DNA from 2 places in the Heliorestis convoluta genome. Region 1 is predicted to be linked to the other one. Evidence: riboswitches for the same ligand, from Rfam matches in the RefSeq annotation. Region 1 holds a riboswitch; the other holds the start of a gene.
The links. Region 1 has a riboswitch for S-adenosylmethionine ahead of FTV88_RS02220 (homocysteine synthase). Riboswitches for the same ligand answer to the same signal wherever they lie in the genome.

Region 1 (11,119 bases):
CCTTTTCACCTTTTTCTCTTCTACAGGCATATTCAACCAGCTATAGCCTGCCCGAAGAGCCCATTGCTTAAAACGCCATGCGTGGTTATATTTGTCGTTTTACGGTTATCCTTGACTTTTCCTCAAAATTTTTATATATTCGAATTAAAAGGTTGGTGGTTTTAGGCAAGGAGGCCAATTAAGATGTATGATGCCGTAGATTGCCGGATATTGCAGCACCTCCAACGTAATGGAAGAGTAACCCAGACAGAGCTTGCGTCTCTGGTTGGGCTTTCCTCTCCAGCCGTTGCTGAACGAATCAAGAAGTTGGAGGAAAAAGGAGTTATTCAAGGTTTTCAAGCCCGTCTGAGTGCGAAAGCATTACAACTAGATCTAACTGCTTTCGTCAATCTTCGTCTCGATCATCCCAACTGTTACGAAGGTTTCGTCGAACGAGTTGCAAATTGCGATAATATTCTCGAATGTCACAAAGTTACAGGCGACGATGGTTTTTTATTGAAAATTCGTGTCCGAGATACTTGGGAGTTAGATCAGCTTTTGTCATCGTACATTCTAACAACGCCTGGTGTAGTTCACACGCGAACATCCATTGCATTGACCACACAAAAGGAAGAGTCGACGTTGCCTTTGCCTGTTGCTGAAGAGGAAAGCGCTTAGCAATCAAGACGCTACATATCAAAGACAGCAATTCGATTTAAAGAAATGATCATCGAAGTAGATTGAACTAGTTCTAATTAGAATTTTTTGTTGTTCTAGAGAGATTGCATGGAGATTTGGTCTTAATGATTCTCTTATACCCATAGGAATAGAGAAGGAGCACCCAATGGATGGTGCTCCTTTTTTTTTATATTTCTTGTAATAATGATTCTGACAGATCGAAATTAGCATAGACATTTTGAACATCATCTTGTTCATCTACAATTTCCATAAACTTAAGTAGTTTTTCAGCCTGGTCTTTTTCTGTAACAGCTACCATATTTTGCGGTACCATGGTGATTTCTGCTGTAGTTATGGTATAGCCTATTTCGGATATTTTATTTTTTACTTCTTCTAATTCTTCCGGCGTCGTGTAAATTTCTACCTCATAAGGCCCTGTTTGTACGTCGAAAGCACCTGCGTCTAGTGCTTGCAGCATGACTTCATCTTCGTCAAAAGGTTTTTCTCCTTTTTCTTCATCTACCTCTAGACGAATCAAGCCTTTGCGGTCGAACATCCAAGCCACACAACCACTTTCTCCCAAGTTGCCACCGTACTTTGTGAAAAGGTGTCGAATTTCACTGGCTGTTCGATTTCTATTGTCTGTCATGGCTTCGATTAGAACAGCTACACCACCAGGGCCATAACCTTCGTAGGACAGTTCTTCATAATTGGCACCCTCTCCGGCGCCAGCACCTCGTTGAATGGCCCGTTGTATATTGTCGTTCGGCAAGTTGGCTTCTTTGGCTTTTTGAATGGCTATTTTCAAACGGAAGTTGCCGTTGGGGTCAGGACCACCTTGACGAACTGCTACAATAATTTCACGGGATAACTTGGTAAATATTTTTCCTCTCTGAGCATCTACTTTTGCTTTTTTGTGCTTGATATTGGCCCATTTTGAATGTCCGGCCATATGGTTGCCTCCTCTTCGTGATGCTTATATATCTGCCCCTGTCGGATAGGGTCTGCTGTCTGGTTCTTAGATTACAGGCGGTAACGTTCGCTTGTGTTCGGAGCATTTATGCAGATGTTGTATCTTTTTGACCACTTCTTCAGGACCTTCTCCAGTAAGAATATAGCGATCTGCCTCCTGGTAAGTAAAACCCATCTCTGCTTCGTCCGTTTGCCCCTGCCAAAGATCAGCCGATGGTGCCTTGGTGATAATTTTTTCGGGAATTCCCAGGTAGCTTGCCATAGCTCGTACTTGTGCTTTTACTAAAGTGGCGAGTGGATTGAAGTCACAAAGTTGATCGCCACCTTTGGTTTCATAGCCTAAATAAATCTCTGTTCGGTTGCAAGTGCCTGCAACAAGATAGCCTAGTTCATTGGCAACTGCATAAAGCACTGTCATTCTTTCGCGTGCTTTGGTGTTACCGATCGTAAGTGTAGAAAGGCCTCCTGTGATCAAGCCTCTTTTTTGTAAGGGTCCTTCAATGCTTTTAACGAGTTGAGAAGTTACTTCATCAAGATTAATCTCAACTAAAGGAAGTTCTAGTTTTTGTGCAATTAGTTTCGCATCCTGAGCGTGTTCTTCAGCACTGTGGGCACCAATCCAAAGTGCTAGCACCTTCTCTTTACCTAAGGCTCGTTGACAGAGGGCTGCTGTAACAGCGCTATCAATGCCTCCGCTGAGTCCAACAACGATGCCCTGGCGTCTTGCTTGCTGCACTTGTTGGCAAATAAATTGACAACGTCGTTCTATTTCCTGTTCCATATCTTCTATTTCTAGCTGTAAAGTTACTTCTCCTGTAGACAAATCTGGCTCCTCCTTTTGCTCTCCCTGTCAAGGTTTTTAAAAGTAAAGCTTACTTTCTGATCTGCTTTCCTGTTGATATTATCCTTTATAATAAATAAAGCCTACTTTCCTGGTGTTCCTTTTTACCAGGTTAAGTAGGCTCCGTTGCCGTTATATATTTGTAGTTCTATTTTATGATGGGCTCCACTTGTTCAGCCTACCTATGTATTGTACATCTACCCTACATAGAAGACAAGTTTGTTTTCCTTCTAAGATGTTATTACCTGCCCCGTTGCTAGCTCGATGATACTGTAAATTCGATCTGGCTCCAATCGTGCTCTTTTGAGTACTGCACTGTCCATGAATTGATATCGAACTTCTTCTCCATCGCTCCAGGTTACCAGGTATTCCATTGTTAAAATACGCCTCCTATTATTTTCGCCTCTTCGGCTCTCCATACTGTATACAGTATAACCATGCCGTTCATTATATGCTTTTTTCTTTGCAGAGACAAGCTTTTTTTGATGAAGTCTTTATTATGGTGCTTAGAAGCGACTCTCTAGACTCCTTTTGGTTCTACCCGAAGGAGTCTAGAGGGTCACAAAAAAGCCTACTCCATCTATAAAATGGAGTAGGCTTTTTTCCTTGTACCCTGAAAACTACACAGAGAAATAATAGCGATGTAAAGAGTAGGTTAAGTCCTCGACCGATTCGTACTCGTCAACTACACGCCTCACGACGCTTCCATCTCGAGCCGATCAACCAGGTCATCTTCCTGGGGTCTTACCTACTTACGTAGTGGGAAGTCTCATCTTTGGGTCGGCTTCGCGCTTAGATGCTTTCAGCGCTTATCCGGTCCCGACTTGGCTACCCAGCGCTGCATTTGGCAACACAACTGGTACACCAGCGGTCGGTCCACCCCGGTCCTCTCGTACTAGGGGCAGCTCCCGTCAAACTTCCTTCGCCTGCGATGGATAGGGACCGAACTGTCTCACGACGTTCGACAGGAAATATTGTTTTTCATCGTTGGTTGTGCCCGGCCGGGTACGGCTGGTTAACGAGAAAAAGGCTTGTTTTTACAACATTATGACAGTGAAAACAGTTTATATGAAAGTCCTCTTCTGGTATAATGAAAGCATAGATTTCCTACTATTGCCCTTTTTTACTGATAAGGGAGAGTGATCTACATGGTTACGGTAACGGAAGTGGTTCAAAAGCGAGAGCGAGAGCAAGAGCAAGAGTCTTCTTACTATCGGATTGAAGAAGACTGTATCGGTTGCAAATTCTGTCTCAACATTTGCACATGGGACGCTCTTGATGCCTATGGGAGAGAAGAGAAAGTATTTCAAATTGATGGGCAGCTTTGTCCTGGTTGTGGATGCTGTGCTGCTTGCTGTCCTGTTGATGCCATTCGCAAAGGATAAAAATGAGTTAGAACACAGAGGTGAGTCCGTTGACAAATCACAACATAGAAAAAGCGACTTTTGCTGGCGGTTGTTTTTGGTGTATGGTTGCCCCTTTTGAGCAACTCAAAGGTCTTATCAAGATAGAGTCAGGCTATACAGGAGGCCATGTAGAGAATCCTTCTTATGAAGAGGTTTGCTCAGAGGAAACAGGTCACTACGAAGCTGTTCAATTGACCTACAATCGGGAGGAGCTTTCTTATGAAGAACTCCTTGAGCTCTTCTGGCAGCAAATTGATCCGACCGATAATAGCGGTCAATTCTTTGATCGTGGTGATTCCTATCGAACGGCTATTTTCTACCACAATGAGATGCAAAAGGAAAAAGCTCTGGCTTCCAAAGAGGCCCTCGCTAGAAGCAAGCGTTTTCAAGATCCCATTGCAACGCCCATTTTACCTGCTAGTACCTTCTATTCAGCTGAAGAATATCACCAGGATTTTCATAAAAAGAACCCTAGACGATATCAATTTTATCGCATGGGATCGGGTCGCGATCGTTTTCTCCAAAAATACTGGCCAGAAAAGAAGGAGAAGTAATTGCTACTGTATTAAATCTCAGCATTTTTAGGCTTAATCCCAAAAAGAAGATCTAGAAAAAGAAGGTTATAGAATAGGTTATTGTTGAATAAAGGAAAACCGCCTTGTGACGATAGGAAGTCCAGGGCGGTTTTATTATTTCAAGTACGACAAAATATGACACAATGTTCAAAAGATTTTTGCTATAATATATTATTATTAGTGGACATAGAATCCATAAAAAATGAAAAGGAGCTGGTTTCATGGTCATAGCAATGAAAAACAAGCGGGACGACCAAGACCTTCTTAAGAGGCCAGAAGCCAGCGCCTGTCGAGAACTGGCTGCTTCTCTGGCTCAAGAGATGGCAACACTGTTACAAACGAAAGAGGTAGCAGAAGTAGAAAGTCAGATTCGTCAGATTTTTGATCGTCGTCTTGGAAATTTTGAGTATATTTTGCTCGTTTCCCCCCAAGGTCGTTCACTCATACATACGAATCGGCTACGGGAAGGCGTGACCTTTTTAGATGCCGTTGGCAAAGCCGGTGTAGAATCCTTAAAGCCCCTTGAGCAAGTGTATTATCGTAATACTGGTGAAGTATTAATTGATGCCAGCCACCCTGTTATGATTAATGGGAAAAAAGCATATACCCTACGTGTCGGTGTGCCTTTCCGTCACAAAGGGATTTTTCAGAAAGTTCTAACGACAGCAGCGCTGCCGGCGATTGTTGGTATAAGCACCATGTTTGCCATGATTGCGGCCGGTGTACAGGAACTATTTATGATTGGAATTGTGACGTGGTCAATTTTTTTGGTAACCTCTTTAATCACTGCTTTTCTATTTTATAGCTCTGTTCAAAAGTCTTTAGAAGCTATACAACAAGCCTCTAAAGCGATTAATCAGGGTGATATGACTCGAAGAGTAGAAGAAGAGAGTCGTGATGAACTAGGGCAATTGGCTTTAGAGATGAACAAATTATCGATTGGGCTGAAAAGTATTTTAGAAACGGTCGATCGCTCGGCGCAATCGGTAGACGATACTTCTACACTCTTAGCGAATGCCAGTCGTCAAGTGGCTATGGCTACGGAGCAGATCTCAACAAGTGTTGACGATCTTTCCCAGCAGACGAATAATCAACAGACTTTACTGAACAATACGCAACTTATTACTTCAGACATGAATCAGACGGTACAAGCCATAACCAGGGCTGCTCAAAAAGCTTTTGAAACAGGAGAAAAAGTAAGTGCAACGTCAGACGAAGGCCTTACTCAAGTAGGAGAAGCCAAAAAGCAGATGGAAGAGATCCAACAATCAGTTACGCAGACTTTGTTGATTATGAACAACTTAGAAAAGGAAGCCATTCAAATTACGAAAATTACAGAAGTTATCAACAACTTGTCTTCTCAGACACAGATGCTCGCCTTAAATGCAGCCATTGAAGCAGCTCGAGCAGGCGATCAAGGACGTGGTTTTGCTGTTGTTGCAGAAGAAGTGAGGAAGCTTGCCGAAGAATCAGCTCGGTCCAGTCAATCTATTATGACTATCTTAAAAAACATTAACGAGCAGATTGAACGCTCTGCCCAATCCATGAACCTCAATCACAAGGTTGTAGAATCGGGTAGTGCTAAGATGAATCAAGTAAGCCAGATTATGGTAAAAATGAACCAGGCTTCGAACAACATTGGCACAGTCTTACAATCCAATCTTGAAAAAGCATTGCAGTTGCAGGATAAAGCAGTGCAAGTGACGGAAAATATAAATCATGCCAATAAGACGGCTGGCCATATTGCAGACGATGCAACCAATATTGCGACCGTCTTACAAGAACAAATGGCTGCGAGTGAAGAGCTGGCTGCTTCTGCAGAAAAAACAAGTGATGTAAGTAGTGAACTTTTATGGATGATACGACGTTTCAAAATCAAACCATAGCACTTTCAACCTCTGCAACAAAGGCTAGAAAAATTCAATTTTCACTTTTGTAAGTGCAATCGTTAACAACGTGAAAAGATTGACGCACTATCCTATTTACGTTACAATTGGGAAGGTATTCAACAAAATAAAAGCTCATCAAGAGAGGTGGAGGGAAAGGGCCCGATGAAACCCGGCAACCAGTTCGATGTGATCACGGTGCCAATTCCTTCAGGATCGAAAAGTCCTGACAGATGAGAGATTGGATAAAAGCTCTTCGTCTGCGAAGGGCTTTTTTTATCAATAAAAATTCACTGGAGCGGAAGGAGACGCTAGATTTATGAATGAGAAACAATTCCGGTTTGACACCCTGGCCTTACATGCTGGACAAAAAGCAGATTCGGAAACGTTATCGAGAGCTGTGCCCATCTATCAAACAACATCCTACCTTTTTCGCGATACGGAGCACGCTGCCAATCTTTTCGCCCTGAAAGAACCTGGTTATATCTATACGCGCATAACCAACCCTACCATTGGTGTGCTAGAGGAACGACTCGCTGCTCTAGATGGTGGAGTGGGAGCCCTTGCTCTTTCTTCTGGGCAGGCCGCCATTACCACAGCTATTATGAATATTGCTGGTGCTGGTGATGAAATCGTAGCCTCCACGAGCCTCTATGGTGGAACGTACAATCTCTTTGCACACACACTTCCCAAATATGGAATTGTAGTTCGCTTTGTTGATCCTTCAGATCCCGAAAACTTTCGTTCAGCCATCAATGAGAAAACAAAAGCTCTTTTTGCAGAAGCCATTGGCAACCCCAAAGGTGACATTCTTGATATAGAAAAGGTATCTGCTGTGGCTCACAGTGCAGGCATTCCTTTGATTATAGATAACACCTTGCTTACACCTTATCTCTGCCGCCCTCTTGATTTTGGTGCTGATATTGTTGTATATTCAGCTACAAAATTTCTCGGTGGTCATGGCACATCCATCGGTGGTATTATTGTCGATGGTGGCAAATTTGACTGGGCCCAAAACGAACGTTTCCCTGGATTTACCAACCCCGATCCCAGCTACCATGGTTTAGTCTATAGCAAAGACATTGGCCCAGCTGCTTACATTATCAAAGCGCGGGTGCAATTGCTCCGAGATATGGGCATGTGCATCAGTCCTTTTAACGCCTTTTTGCTTCTACAGGGCATTGAAACCTTGTCACTGCGCATGGACCGCCATGTAAGCAATACCCGAAAAATTGTTACTTTTTTAACAGAACATGATCAAGTAAGTTGGGTCTCTTATCCCGAATTACCAGGCCACCCTTCTTATGATCTTAGCCATAAATACTTGCCCAAAGGCGCAGGCGCCATTTTTGCTTTTGGCATTCAAGGTGGACTGGAAGCAGGAAAGCGCTTTATCGACAGTCTACAAATCTTTTCTCATCTGGCCAATGTGGGAGATGCGAAATCACTGGTCATTCACCCCGCTTCTACGACACACAGTCAGCTTACAGAAGAAGCACAACGTGATACTGGCGTTACGCCTGATCTCGTAAGGCTTTCTGTCGGTTTAGAAGACGGACAAGATTTAATTGAAGATCTGGATCAAGCTTTAAAGCTTGATAAATAGGAGGAAAACAATGTATCAAGGGGCCTCGCGGTTTTCCGTAGCCAGTTCAGCGCGGGAGCTGATCACGAAAACTGAACACTTTACCTTTGCGATCTCTCCTGAAGAAATGGTGCTGGAATCAGGACACCGACTAGGCCCGATCACCCTAGCCTACGAAACCTACGGCACCTTAAATGAAGGGCGATCCAACGCTATATTAGTGGCTCATGCACTGACAGGCGATCAGCACGCTGCTGGCAAATATGATAAAAGTGACAAGGCGGCAGGCTGGTGGGATGATATGATCGGACCAGGCAAAACAATCGATACCAATCGCTTTTTTGTCATCTGCTCAAACGTCCTAGGTGGCTGTCGAGGAACGACCGGTCCAAGTAGTATCAATCCAGCAACGGAGATGCCTTATGGGATGAACTTTCCCGTCTTTACCATTCGTGACATGGTTCGAGCCCAAAAAGCGCTCGTGCAACATTTGGGTGTAGAACGACTGCTCTGTGTCATCGGTGGTTCTATGGGTGGTATGCAAGTGCTTGAATGGGCTGTAACCTATCCTGATCAGATAGACGGGATTTTACCCATTGCTACAGCAGGTCGTATGACTGCCATGGGCATTGCTTTTAATGAAGTAATGCGGCAATCAATTATGTTAGATCCCACCTGGAACCAAGGTAACTACTATCCAGAAGTGGGACCCGCGCAGGGACTTTCCATTGCACGGATGCTCGGAATGATTACCTATCGAAGCGATGAGCTGTTCAATCTTCGTTTTGGCAGAAGAATGGTTCACACACACCCTGATGAATACTTTCGCTTTGATAGTCGTTTTGAGATAGAAAGCTATCTACACTACCAGGGCGATAAGTTGGTCAAGCGTTTTGACGCTAACAGTTATTTGTACCTTTGTAAAGCCATGGATTTACATGATATAGGTCGTCGCAGAGGTGGCTTGGCCAAAGCACTCGGACGTATCAAAGCAAAAACTCTATTCGTTGGCATTGACTCTGACTGGCTCTACCCACCTTCCTACATGATTGAAATGGCACATTTAATGGAGAAGAAGCGAAAAGATGTGGAGTACAAAGAACTAAAAAGTCCTCATGGTCATGATGCTTTTTTGATTGAATTTGATCAGATGAGTCCAATTATTAGGGACTTTATTTTTGAACTTGCTGAGAGCAGAGGTTTGTAACCTTTTGCAATTGACTCAATCAAAAGACTCCTTATAAGTGAAACCATTGTTATTTGCACAGCCTTTGCACAAAGGCTGTCTTTTTTTTGTTGAATATTTGTCGAAACTTCTTGCCTTACACAAGGAATTTGACGTGATTTCTAGAATAAAAAAATCCTCATAGACAAAATCGACCAGTTGAGTTTTTCTCCAATCAGGTGACTTCATCTTCAATCTCGTGACTTAGATGAGAGTTCACGAGATATCGTTATAGTATTGTAGGGAGGAATGAATTATAGTGACAGAACCATTAAAGGTGACAATTGGTGATCTACTGGATCAAAGGACGGCCCTCAACCCAGATAAAGAAGCGCTTATATATACTGATGAGAGGAATCTTCGTCTCACATATCGACAGTTTCAAGAGAAAGCCAATGAAGTAGCCAAAGGCTTGATGGCTTTAGGTGTACAAAAAGGTGACCATATTGCCATATGGGCAACGAACTATCCAGAGTGGCTCTACACACAGTTTGGAAGTGCCAAAATGGGAGCCGTTCTTGTAACAGTGAACACAAACTATCGTTCTTACGAACTGGAATATTTATTGCGCCAGTCCGATAGTACTACATTGCTCATGATTGAAGGATATCGAGACAATAATTATGTAGAAATCATCAAAGAACTTTGTCCGAATCTAGAAGAAACAGAGCCTGGAAAAACCCAGTCTAGCCTTCCATTACTTAAAAATATAATCTTTATTGGCAAAGATGCAACGCAGAAACACCCTGGTATGTTTAGCTGGAATGATCTCATTGAGATGGGCAAAAGCATTTCCGATGAAGAGCTAGCAGCGCGACAAAAATCATTGCACTATGATGATGCAATCAATATGCAATATACATCGGGAACAACAGGTTTTCCCAAAGGTGTCATGCTTAGTCACTTTAACATCATTAACAACGCCAAAAAAGTGGCAGAAGCACAAAACTGGGGCGACAATGAACGACTCTGTTTCCCCGTTCCTTTATTCCATTGCTTCGGTTGTGTGATGAGTTCTCTAGCCTCTGTTGTCAAAGGTGCAACCATGGTTCCCCTCGAAACATTTGGTCCACGAGAAGTACTAGAAGCTGTAGAAAAAGAACGCTGTACTGTTCTCTATGGCGTCCCCACGATGTTTATCGCAGAACTAGAACATCCAGACTTTGAACAGTTTGACCTTACCTCCCTGCGCACTGGCATTATGGCGGGCTCGCCTTGTCCTATTGAAGTTATGAAAAAAGTCGTGCATAAAATGGGTGCCAAAGAAATTACTATCGCCTATGGACAGACAGAATTCTCACCCGTCATAACGCAAACAACACCTTACGATAGTTTAGAACGTCGTGTTTCTACTGTCGGCAAAGCTTTGCCTGGTGTAGAAGTAAAAATCGTAGACCCAACAACAGGCGAAGAAGTACCAAGAGGCGTGCAAGGTGAACTTTGCGCTCGCGGTTTCGGCACCATGATTGGCTATTACAAAAACGAAGAAGCGACGGCCAGAGCCATCGACGAAGACCAATGGCTTCACACGGGAGACTTGGCCATTATGGATGAACAAGGCTACTGCAAAATCACAGGCCGTTCCAAGGACATGATCATCCGAGGTGGAGAAAATATCTACCCTCGAGAAATTGAAGAATTCTTCTACAGCCACCCTAAAGTACGAGATGTCCAAATCGTGGGCGTCCCTGATCCGAAATACGGTGAAGAAGTCTTGGCCTGCATCATTCTCAAAAAGGGTGACGAAGCTTCAGAAGAAGAAATCCGTCAATATTGCCAAGGTAAAATATCACGCCATAAAATCCCACGCTACATTCGCTTTGTAGACAACTACCCCATGACCGCTTCTGGTAAGATTCAAAAATTCAAACTCAAAGAAACTTTCATCAAAGAATTGGGTCTAGAAGAAGCAGCGAACATCGAAACAGCATAAATCACAATGAAGGGAACCAGCAAACGCTAGGTTCTCTTT
Region 2 (11,119 bases), 810 kb from region 1:
GGCCTCATTGGTGGCGTTCGCCTGCATATAACGGACTATCATCAATTTAATCCAGCGCGAACGGGCATTTACGCTTTGGCCTTTGCCTACCAGATTGGCGATTTTAAAGTGCCGAAAAGTAGTGCCAGCAACATTGTTATGTTTGATAAAGTCATGGGAACGAACAAAATCGGCCAATTTTTAGAGCAAAAGATGTCGCCACAAGAAATAGAAGCTCGCTATGCACCTGCTTTAGAGCGATTTAAAGCAGAGCGTGAAAATTATCTGATCTATGGTTATGCACCGGGTTATCAACCGCCCATGTCCCAGAGGATTGCTGTTTTTGTTAATGATCAAGAAATTGACTTTGATGTAGACCCCTACATTGATCAAAATGATCGACTTATGGTTCCTGTTCGCTTTATCGTGGAAGCCTTGGGTGCGCAAGTACAGTGGCATGGCCCGACCCAAAAGGTTACTATCACCAAAGGGAATAGAAATAGTCAATTTACAATCGGTAGCAACATAGCCTATGTAAATGGTACAAGAATGGTCTACGATACCCATCCAGTTATCCGCCATGATCGAACGATGGTACCGACGCGCTACGTGGCAGAGTCTATGGGTGCTACGGTAGAGTGGATTGAGGAAACTAGAACCGTTTTGATAGAGCTTACATCGTAAAAAAAAGATAAAATAAGTGAAGAAAAAGGCCTCTGAGGATGAAGAAGTATCCTCAGAGGTCTTTTTTACAAGCAAATCAACGGCAGCGTCAAGAAAACCATCGCTTGTGAGACAAATAATTTCATGTACAAGAAATTATTTGAAATTCTAGGCTTGTTGGAAGAGGAGGCTCTTGCTAAAATAAATAGTTAGTAATGGTTATTCATTGTAACAATCTTTTTTAGATTGGAGAGAAAAAGTATTATGACATCGATAGAAGTTGCAGACAAGTCTGACCGTTCCGTGATTGTAGTTGGAGCTGGTGCAGCTGGTCTAAGTACAGCAGTCCGTCTTGCCCACCAAGGTTGGGATGTAACAGTATTGGAAAAAGAGGGTAACCCCGGCGGTCGGTTGGGTGCTGTTGAAGAAAAGGGTTACACCATAGATATTGGTCCGACTATTATGATGATGGATGATGTGTTTCGTCAATTCTTCACAGACATTGGTAAAAACATTGAAGACTATCTAGAATTGGTTCGGCTTAACCCTCTTTATCAATTGCATTTCAATGATGGCACGACAATGACCTTGCCTAGCGATATGAAAGACTTGCTTGATGAGATTCGACGCATTAATCCAGACGATGTGGAAGGATACTTAAAGTACCTATCTCAGATTCATGGACGCTACCTCGCTGCAAGACATAAGTTTATTGAAAAGCCCTTGACAAAGCTAGAAGATTTTTTGAATGTTGATACCCTTGTAGGTATGGCGCAACTGAAAACACTTAACAATATGTATCACGATATCAGCCGCTTTGTGAAAGATGAGCGGATGCGTATCGCCTTGACTTTTCAGTCCATATACCTGGGAATATCTCCTTTTGACGCTCCTTCCATTTATACAATCATCGCTTATGTAGAACATGGCTTAAGTGGCGTTTGGTATCCCAAAGGTGGCATGAATGCCATCGGCAAAGCCATGGTAAAGCTACTCGATGAATTTGGCGGTACCTTACGCTTGAATACAGAAGTAACGCAAATTCTGATTGAAAACGGCAGAGCCAAAGGTGTTAGACTTTCAACAGGTGAAGAACTTTATGCTTCTGTCGTGATCTCTAATGTTGATTTCCCCATGACAATGGAAAAATTAATTGACAAACCTCATCGAGGTAAATATACAAATCAAAAACTAGAAAGCATGACCAACTCTTGTGGCGCGCTCATGTTCTATTTAGGAACGAATCGTCGTTATGAACACTTAGATGTTCATAACATCTACTTCACCCGCAACTATAAAGAAACGCTTGATCAGATCTTCAAAGAAAAGAAATTGCCTGATGATCCGGCCATTTATCTTTATTCACCAACGAAAATTGACAACTCCGTAGCACCAGAAGGAAAAGATGTCATCTATGTGCTCGTGCCTGTGCCGAACTTGACGAGCAACGTTGACTGGTCCAAAGACTTAGCGTCTTTTAGAGAAGTTGTAATGGATAAGTTAGAGCGAAATGGCCTAACGGATCTGCGAAATCAAATTGATTTTGAGAAAGTTTATACGCCCCATACTTTTGAAAAACGTTTTAACCTTTACCAAGGTGCTGCTTTCGGTCTGGCCCCAACACTGCTTCAATCTGGCTACTTTAGACCAAGTATTACATCGGACACAGTGAGAAATCTATACTTTGTTGGTGCAAGCGTACATCCTGGTGGTGGTGTACCTGTTGTTATGGTATGTGGTAAACTGGCTACCGAATTGATTCTACAAGAACACGGGGCAACTGTAAGTACGCTTTCGCCTTCCATCGCACAATAAGCTCTTTAAAATCATTGGTTCAGTAACAAGGTAGTGCTCTTAGGAGACTTTTTAACAAAAGCAATAGAATTGCTAATAGGCTCTGGAGCGCAATATCAAGCGCCTCCAGAGCCCTTTATATTTAAACCCCCCTACCTTAATCCTGAAAAGGTGAGGCAGGTGAAGGTTCAACGTATCACCAATCGCACAATAGGAATTGCTAGAAAACAATATCGAGCGAAAGTACTACTCCAAAGGGAAGCTTTCAAAGCTCTTAACTTTGTACTTCAAATGCATACTATGCAGAGAAGTTGAAAAAAGGGAAACCGTTTTTCGCGATTTCCCTGTTACTTTGTGTTGACTTGATCCTTTTCAATCGTGGAAATTAATTGGGAAGTTGCTTTGTTTTTTCAAAATAAAAAAACAAAATGCATTATTCCAAAAAATAACACTTGCATTCTTTTAGAAACTGTGGCACAATAGATTTCGTTGTCGCCGCAGAGCGAACAACATTCGCCAAAAAAAGCAACGATTAAAAGCATATCCAACCTTTTCTAGCGTGCTCGACAAAATTGGCACAAGATAACGGTTGACAAAGGCGAATAAAAATGCTAAGATGTAACTCAATTCACAAGAAAAACAAGTTTTGGTCCTTGAAAATCAAACAGTTGTAAACAAGTCAAGCGTGCGAAATTGTCCAAGCTTTCGGGCTTGCGACAAACCAATCAATTCTGAGAACTTTTGCAGATTCGGTGATGGTTTTTAAAAACCTTCATTATAAACACAAAAGTTATCAAAAAAAAGTCAAATATGTAATAAAAGTCGAAGATATGTAAAGAAACGATATAGGATTTGAAGGCCTGACCCCACCACAAGGTAGCTATATTCGTGTTAACCCCCCATGCCCGGTTGGGCACAACCATTTGATGAAAATCAGCTTTTCCTGATTACGTTGGGGTTACTTTGTGCAGGGGCCTGGTCATCACGCTTTCCTCCGCTCTGGACTGGTCCCACGCTGTTACCGCCAGCAAGCTGGCGACAGCTGAGGTCCCAAGTCCCGCTGCGGAAAGCGTGATGCCCAGGCCCAGAGGGCTTTTTACTGATTGTTACTTTCCGTTGACATTGCTTTGCGCAACTTTCTGCGATATATACGCAACTGCCTATTGTATTTGTATTTGCAATAGGCCAAAACGCAGTCACAATCAGTAAGATGTACCTGGGACAGGCGTTATGACTTCCTGGAGAGAGGACTTCAGACCTCAGCCATCGGCAGCTTGCTGCCGCTTATGGCGTGGGATGAGTCCGTTCGGAAGGAATTCATAACGCCTGTCCCCACCACAAGGTAGCTATTTTGATGTTATACTACAATAAATGAAAGAAGCGATGCCTATGAATCACTATTTACAAAGCTTACAAGTAAAGCTCTTACTACTCGTCTTAGGAATTTTATTCGTAGCAACAACTGTCTTCGGGCTTTTCTCTGTTTTCACGGCTAGCGATCGCTTTGAACGGTTTTTTGTAGAACGAATTGAAAAAAATCTAGAAGGCCTAGAAGAACTTTTGCGAATCTATGAGAGACAGGCAATGGCTCATAGTAACAACTTAGCCAAGCACCCTCTCATTATGGAAGGCGTTCAGCAAAGAGACTTTACGTACCTGCTAGAAGTGACAACACCCTTGATGGAACAAGGAAAACTTGATTACCTTGTCATCACAGACCCAGAAGGCAACGTCATTATTAGGACCCATGAGCCAGAGCGGATCCCTGCAGCAGATGATAATATTTCGAACCAAACCAATATTCAGCAGGCTTTACAAGGCAACGCTTTTGTAGGAATTGAAGAGGGGCGTGTTGTCAGGCTCTCTGTTCGAGCGGGCACTCCCATCTATGATCAGGAAGGGCAACTGATTGGAGCTCTTTCTACGGGCTACGTGGCCAGTCAAAATTACATGGTCGATCAAGCACAACATATGTATGACGCTGTTTTCAGTCTCTTCTTGGGGTCGGAGCGAGTGGCGACAACCTCTGAAGATGAGCAGGGGAAACGACGACTCGGCACGGAGATACAAAACGATGAGATAACACAGGTCGTACTTGGGGAAGGTCGAATTTTTGTTGGTATGAATGCCTCTTTTGACAGCAACTTCATCACCGGCTACATGCCTTTGCAAGGTGCCAGTGGTCAAATTATTGGTATGATTGGAACGGCAATTCCTCGTGCCGAGATTAGAGATATTCAAGTTGCCTTGGTCCTTCGGACTACTGTGGCCGCCCTTGTTATTTTTTCTGCAGCTGCCTTTCTTGGACTCTTTTTTGCCCGCCAGATTGTGGCACCAGTAAAAGAATTACAAAATCTCATGGCCCAGGCAGGTGCTGGTGACTTAACAGTACAAGGGACAGTTCGTTCTAGCGATGAAATCGGAGATTTAACCAATTCTTTTAATCAGATGATCGAAAAGCAGTCCACTGTCATTTCTCTAGTTCGTCAAAGTGCTGATGAACTAGCAGCAGGCTCTGAAGAAATGGCTGCTTCAACGCAGGAAGTCACTGCGGCAACGGAAGAAGTAGTCATGAATATTCAAGAACTTACGGAAGATGCAGAGAAAGGCAACCAGGCTACCATGGATTCTTCCGAAGTACTGTTAGAACTTTCTTCGCTGATTCAAATTGCGAAGAGCAAAGCTGTTGCAGCGGCCGACTATACGGGAGACTCTTTAAAAGCTGCTGAAAAAGGGAAAAATACTGTTGAAGAAACAGTAGAGCGAATGGACAAGATTAGAAAAAAGACCGTAGAGACAGAAGAGCAGATTGCAACACTGAATCACTACTCCAAGCAAATTAGCATGATCACAGAAACCATTACCAACATTGCAGGACAAACGAACTTGTTGGCGCTGAATGCAGCCATTGAAGCAGCACGAGCCGGTGAAGAAGGACGAGGCTTTGCAGTTGTTGCGGAAGAGATTCGCAAGCTTGCAGAACAATCCAGTCGAGGCGCAGAAGACGTGGCAGCGCTGGTAAAAAAAGTAGAGCAAAACACAAAAGCTGCTGTAGAAGCGACGCAAGAAAGCCGTGATGAAGTAGAGCAAGGGGTTGTTGTCGTTCGAAAAGCTGGAGAGGCACTACAACAGATTTTAATCACTGTTAAAGAAGCGGAAACAGCAGTGCAAGATATTGTAGATCTAACAGCAGAAGAAGTGGCAAGCTCCGATAAGATAGTTTCTCTAATTCACTCTGTGGCGACTTCCATCGAAGAAACATTCAAGAAAGCGCAATATGTAGCCTCCTCTGCTGAAGAGACTTCTGCTGCCATGGAGACCATCTCAGCCGCTACAGAAGAAGCTAGTGCGATGGCCATGGAATTAAAAGCAGTGACAGAAAGCTTTAAAGTTAAGAAAGACAATAAAGAAGCATGAGCCACCTTTTCTTCGGAAAAAGTAAAAAAGAAAAGGAGGCGTTATAATGAATCATCAACACCAAAAAGGCGAGAATGGCTATCACAACCAGGCAGAACAAAGTGACAAAAAGAAAGACCAGCCTTTGCAAAATCATGAACTAACCAATTTACCATCAGCCGTTGACCCCGATAGTTTACAAGGAATTCCATCTGACCCTGGTATGGCTACGATTGAAGAGCATGATACATTACCAGAAATCTCGAAAGATCCCCGCTAACGCACGATGTACCTGAGCAATTTCTAATAGGATGACAAAAAAAGAAAGAGTTCGCCCCGCAAATCCAATGATTTGGTGAGGGTGAACTCTTTCTTATCTTTACGTAAAACACTTACGCTTCTGTAAACAGTACAGTGCTCAAGTAGCGTTCGCCCGTGTCAGGAAGGACAGCGACGATGCGCTTCCCAGCATTTTCAGGACGCTTGGCTATCTGGAGAGCTGCATAAGCAATAGCACCTGCGGAAATGCCTACGAGCAAGCCTTCTTCTTTGGCCAGTCTACGACTTGTAATCAGAGCATGATCGTCTAAGACCGTAATGATTTCATCGACTACATCAAGGTTGAGTACAGGAGGGACAAAGCCAGCTCCAATACCTTGGATTTTGTGAGGGCCTGGTTTTCCACCGGAGAGTACTGGAGAAGCTGCAGGTTCTACAGCAACTACTTTTATGTTGCTGTTATATTTTTTCAGTGTCTTACCAGCGCCTGTGACGGTACCACCCGTACCAACACCAGCAACAAAAATATCGATGTTTCCTTCTGTATCTTTCCAGATTTCTTCACCGGTTGTTACTTCATGAATGGCTGGGTTAGAAGAGTTGGCAAACTGTTGTAGCAAGACTGCATTTTCAATGGTCTCGGTCAATTCTTCTGCTTTACGCACAGCGCCTTTCATGCCTTCGGCACCAGGTGTTAGTACGAGTTCAGCGCCGTAGGCACTCAACAAGTTTCTTCTTTCTACGCTCATTGTTTCTGGCATTGTGAGGATAAGCTTATAGCCTTTGACGGCAGAAATCATAGCCAAAGCAATGCCCGTATTGCCACTTGTTGGCTCAATGATGACGGAACCTTCTTTGAGCAATCCTTTTTGCTCGGCATCTACAATCATATTCAATCCGATACGATCTTTCACACTGCCACCAGGATTGAATGATTCTAACTTAGCGATGACTTCTACATTGTCAGCCTCTACAATGCGATTCAACTGCACCATCGGGGTTTTTCCAATTAGCTCACTGACGTTATTTGCTATCAAAGCCATAACAAAGTCACTCCTTATGCTTTTAATCCCAACTAATCATATCGGATATTAACGATATCTCTTGAGTTCATGATACTGGTAATAGAGTGCTTTGTCAATACATGCTTTTGACAATTTATTGCTAACTCGCCATGCTCCCACCACAAAGTAACAATTAAACATTTTAATGTAACCGCCATGCCCGTGCAAAAAAGTCTTGACCTTTTAAGAATTAGCGCTTACTCTAATATCTGGAACTGCATATGGTCTCTTATCAAGAGTGGCGGAGGGACAGGCCCTGTGAAGCCCGGCAACCGGCAGAAATACTGCAAGGTGCTACATCCTGCGGGGATCACCCTGGAAGATAAGATCGCAAGCAAGACAAGGTCTTCTCTTCAACAGGGAAGACTTTTTTTAATGTAACACAAGAAGGAGGATGCGGTACATGCGCATAGAGACTTTACTAGCTCAACTAGGGAATGGAAAAGATCATACTGGTGCTGTAAGTTACCCGATTTATCCCTCTGCCACCTTCCGCCATCCTGCTTTAGGGGAAAGCACAGGTTATGACTATAGCCGTTCTGGCAATCCGACAAGACAAGTCTTAGAAGAAGCAATTGCTCAACTAGAGAAAGGGAAAAGGGGACTTGCGTTTTCTTCAGGTATGGCTGCCATTGCCAACTGCTTGTCTATCTTTGCGCCAGGTGATCACATCATTTTTTGTCAAGATTTATACGGTGGGACCTATCGATTGATGGAACAAATCTACAAGCCTCTAGGCCTTACAGCTACCTACGTTGACACTCGCTGGAGCCACAAAATTGCTGACGCCGTTACAGAAAAGACAAAAGCCATTTTCGTAGAGACGCCTACGAATCCGACAATGCATATTACCGATCTGCGAGCACTTAACAAGTTGTGTCAGGAGCATTCCTTGCTTCTTATAGTAGATAACACGTTTATGAGTCCTTATCTGCAGCAACCCATTGAGTTAGGAGCCCATATTGTTGTGCACAGTGGAACCAAATACCTAGGAGGGCACAACGATGTGGTAGCAGGCCTTGTTGTTGCAGCAACGGAAGAACTCGGTGAAAAGCTGTACTTTATGCAAAATGCCATTGGTGCTGTCTTAGGCCCCTTCGATGCATGGCTCTTGCTTCGAGGCATGAAAAGCTTGGCCTTGAGAATGGAACAAAGTCAGACCAGTGCACAAAAAATCGCCCAGTGGTTACAAGAGCACAAGGCAGTTGAGCAAGTCTATTACCTAGGATTGCCTGGTCATCCTGGTAGAGACGTTCATTTTGAACAAGCACGTGGCGCAGGCGCCATGGTTTCTTTTGCCGTTCGCGAAGAAAAAAAAGTCGAAGAAGTGTTATCTCGCGTTCAACTGATTTCTTTTGCTGAGAGTTTAGGTGGTGTGGAATCGCTGATCACCTTTCCGGCTCGCCAAACCCATGCTGACATTCCAGAAGAATTGCGACAACAAACAGGTGTTACATCGACGCTCTTGCGACTTTCCGTAGGTATTGAGAATGTAGATGACCTGATCGCCGATCTGGAGGAAGCTCTAGGCTAATTAATTCAAAGTGGGATAGCTAGAATAGAGGAAGGACAGAGAAAAATGAAAAAAGCAACGCAAGTGATTCACACCGGTGTAGAACCGGAAAAACATACAGGTGCATCGAGTGTGCCAATTTTCATGGCTTCTACCTTTCACCAGAAGGATATTGATGAAATCCCGCCTTATGAATATTCTCGTTCTGGCAATCCCACCAGAGAAGCCGTGGAAATATCCCTTGCTACGCTAGAAGGTGGAACAAGGGGCTTTGCTTTAGCTTCTGGGATGGCAGCCATGACGACTGCGATGGCCCTCTTTGGCGCCGGCGATCATGTAATTGCTTCCCGTGACATTTACGGCGGCACCTATCGCCTTCTTTCTAAAGTTTGGCCTCACTTTGGTGTGGAGACAACCTTTGTAGATGCCACAGACGTAGAGGCGATTGCCAAAGCGGCTCGCCCCAACACAAAAGGCTTGATTCTAGAATCGCCTTCTAACCCTACGATGGCGATTACCGATATAGCAGGCGCTGTTGCTCTGGCCAAAGAAAGAAAATGGCGTACTATCATTGACAATACCTTTATGACGCCCTATCTGCAACAGCCCCTTAATCTGGGCGTCGACGTGGTTGTACACAGTGCCACGAAGTTTTTAGGTGGACATAGTGATCTTGTTGCCGGTGCCATTGTTGTCAAAGATGAAAAGCTAGGAAAAGCAATTTCTTTTTATCAAAACGCCTTTGGCGCCATCCTTAGTCCTCATGATAGCTGGCTCTTGCTCAGAGGCTTAAAAACGCTAGCAGTTCGCATGGAAGCTTCTCAAAAAGGAGCAGAAATCGTTGCTCGTTATCTGGAAGGACACAAACAAATCGAACAAGTCTACTATCCAGGTCTAGAAAGTCATAAAGGCTATGAGTTACAACAAAAGCAAGCAGCTGGGCCAGGCGCTGTGCTATCCTTTGATCTAGGCAGCCGAGAGAGAGTCAAACAGTTTCTTAGCCAGGTAAAATTGCCGCTCGTTGCTGTAAGCCTAGGCGGCGTCGAGTCGATTCTGTCTTATCCCACGACCATGTCGCATGGTGCTATGGAGCCGGAAGAACGAATCAAAAGAGGTATTGGACCTGGACTCTTGAGGCTCTCTGTAGGTTTAGAGGACCCCCAGGATCTAATCGATGACTTAGAACAAGCCTTACAAAGACTAGATAGATAAGAAAAAATAAAATCCATATAAGATATAAAGAACCCCCCGATGTTCTTCAACATACTATGAAGACCAATACGGGGGTTTTTTCTTTGCCTTCCACAGATAGATAGATAGATAGATAGCGAGGTGAGAATAGATTGAAAGAAAAAAATAAAAGTTTAATAAAAAAACTAATTTATTGCGTGATCTTTTTTTTTACCCTTGCCTTGGTCGCTACGGCTTGTTCGATAGAAAGTAAAAACGTTAACAGAAAAGAAAAACCGAATGAAGTAGTTCTAACCTTATCAGCCTACTCTGTTGTAAAAGAAGCATTAGAAGGCGAAGTAATTCCTGCTTTTCAAAAATACTGGTTGGAGGAAAAAGGTGAGCAAGTAACCATTCGACAATCCTATGGTCCTTCGGGAGCCCAGGCGCGAGCCATCGTAGGCGGCTTACGAGCCGATATTGCTTTTCTTGCACTGGAAAATGATATGAATTTGATTGCTGAAAAAGGCTTGATCACAGAGCCTTGGAAAGAGAGAAACTATGGCGGCATGGTAACACATTCACTCGTTGCCATTGGCGTACGACCTGGTAATCCCATGGGAATCCAAGATTGGTCTGACTTAACGCAAGAAGGCATTGAAGTCATCTATCCCAGTCCTAGAACGTCTGGTGGCGCCATGTGGATCATTAATGCCATATACGGCTCTGCGCTCATCGAAAGCGAAACAGCAACAGGGGAGCCAGATTCGCAAAAAGCGCTACAACGTCTTCAAGCGATTCAAGAAAGAGTACGTGTTATGGACAAAAGCGCTCGAGAATCGATGACAACGTTTGAACAGGGGCTCGGTCACCTCATCGTCACCTATGAAAATGAACTCTTGCTGCGCAATCGTGAAGAAAAACTGTATGACATCGTCTATCCAAAAGCAACAATTCGAATTGAAAATCCGATTGCAATTATAGATAAAAACGTAGATAGAAAAGGAAACAGAGAAGTTGCCGAAGCATTTTTGGATTATTTATGGAGTGAAGAAGCGCAACAAATCCTTGCTACCTATGGCTTCCGACCGGTACATGAAGAAGTGATAAAGGCAAGAAAAGACCAATATGTAGAACCGGAGTTGCTCTTTTCCATAGACTATCTTGGTGGTTGGGATGAAGTAAGAAAGAATCTTTTTGGACCACATGGCGCTTGGACCCAAATTATTGAAAGCAAGGGGAGGTGAAAGGGGACTTGAAT

Region 2: it holds a riboswitch for S-adenosylmethionine, as region 1 does, so the genes downstream of both, FTV88_RS13910 (trans-sulfuration enzyme family protein) here and FTV88_RS02220 (homocysteine synthase) in region 1, are expected to answer to the same signal.

The regions. Positions count from the first base shown of each region.
Region 1 covers NZ_CP045875.1:498,007-509,125, reverse strand. The annotation lists gene FTV88_RS02255 (Lrp/AsnC family transcriptional regulator) at 184-657, shown strand; gene FTV88_RS02250 (YebC/PmpR family DNA-binding transcriptional regulator) at 845-1,609, opposite strand; gene nadE (NAD(+) synthase) at 1,676-2,452, opposite strand; gene FTV88_RS02240 (hypothetical protein) at 2,701-2,844, opposite strand; gene FTV88_RS02235 (4Fe-4S dicluster domain-containing protein) at 3,619-3,855, shown strand; gene msrA (peptide-methionine (S)-S-oxide reductase MsrA) at 3,885-4,430, shown strand; gene FTV88_RS02225 (methyl-accepting chemotaxis protein) at 4,673-6,337, shown strand; SAM riboswitch class I at 6,470-6,577, shown strand; gene FTV88_RS02220 (homocysteine synthase) at 6,657-7,943, shown strand; gene metX (homoserine O-acetyltransferase MetX) at 7,954-9,129, shown strand; gene FTV88_RS02210 (AMP-binding protein) at 9,407-11,080, shown strand.
Region 2 covers NZ_CP045875.1:2,910,794-2,921,912, reverse strand. The annotation lists gene FTV88_RS13935 (exo-beta-N-acetylmuramidase NamZ domain-containing protein) at 1-663, shown strand, start outside; gene FTV88_RS13930 (phytoene desaturase family protein) at 907-2,457, shown strand; gene FTV88_RS13925 (methyl-accepting chemotaxis protein) at 3,826-5,853, shown strand; gene FTV88_RS13920 (hypothetical protein) at 5,900-6,112, shown strand; gene cysK (cysteine synthase A) at 6,225-7,154, opposite strand; SAM riboswitch class I at 7,402-7,504, shown strand; gene FTV88_RS13910 (trans-sulfuration enzyme family protein) at 7,579-8,709, shown strand; gene FTV88_RS13905 (trans-sulfuration enzyme family protein) at 8,755-9,900, shown strand; gene FTV88_RS13900 (sulfate ABC transporter substrate-binding protein) at 10,032-11,105, shown strand; gene cysT (sulfate ABC transporter permease subunit CysT) at 11,114-11,119, shown strand, end outside.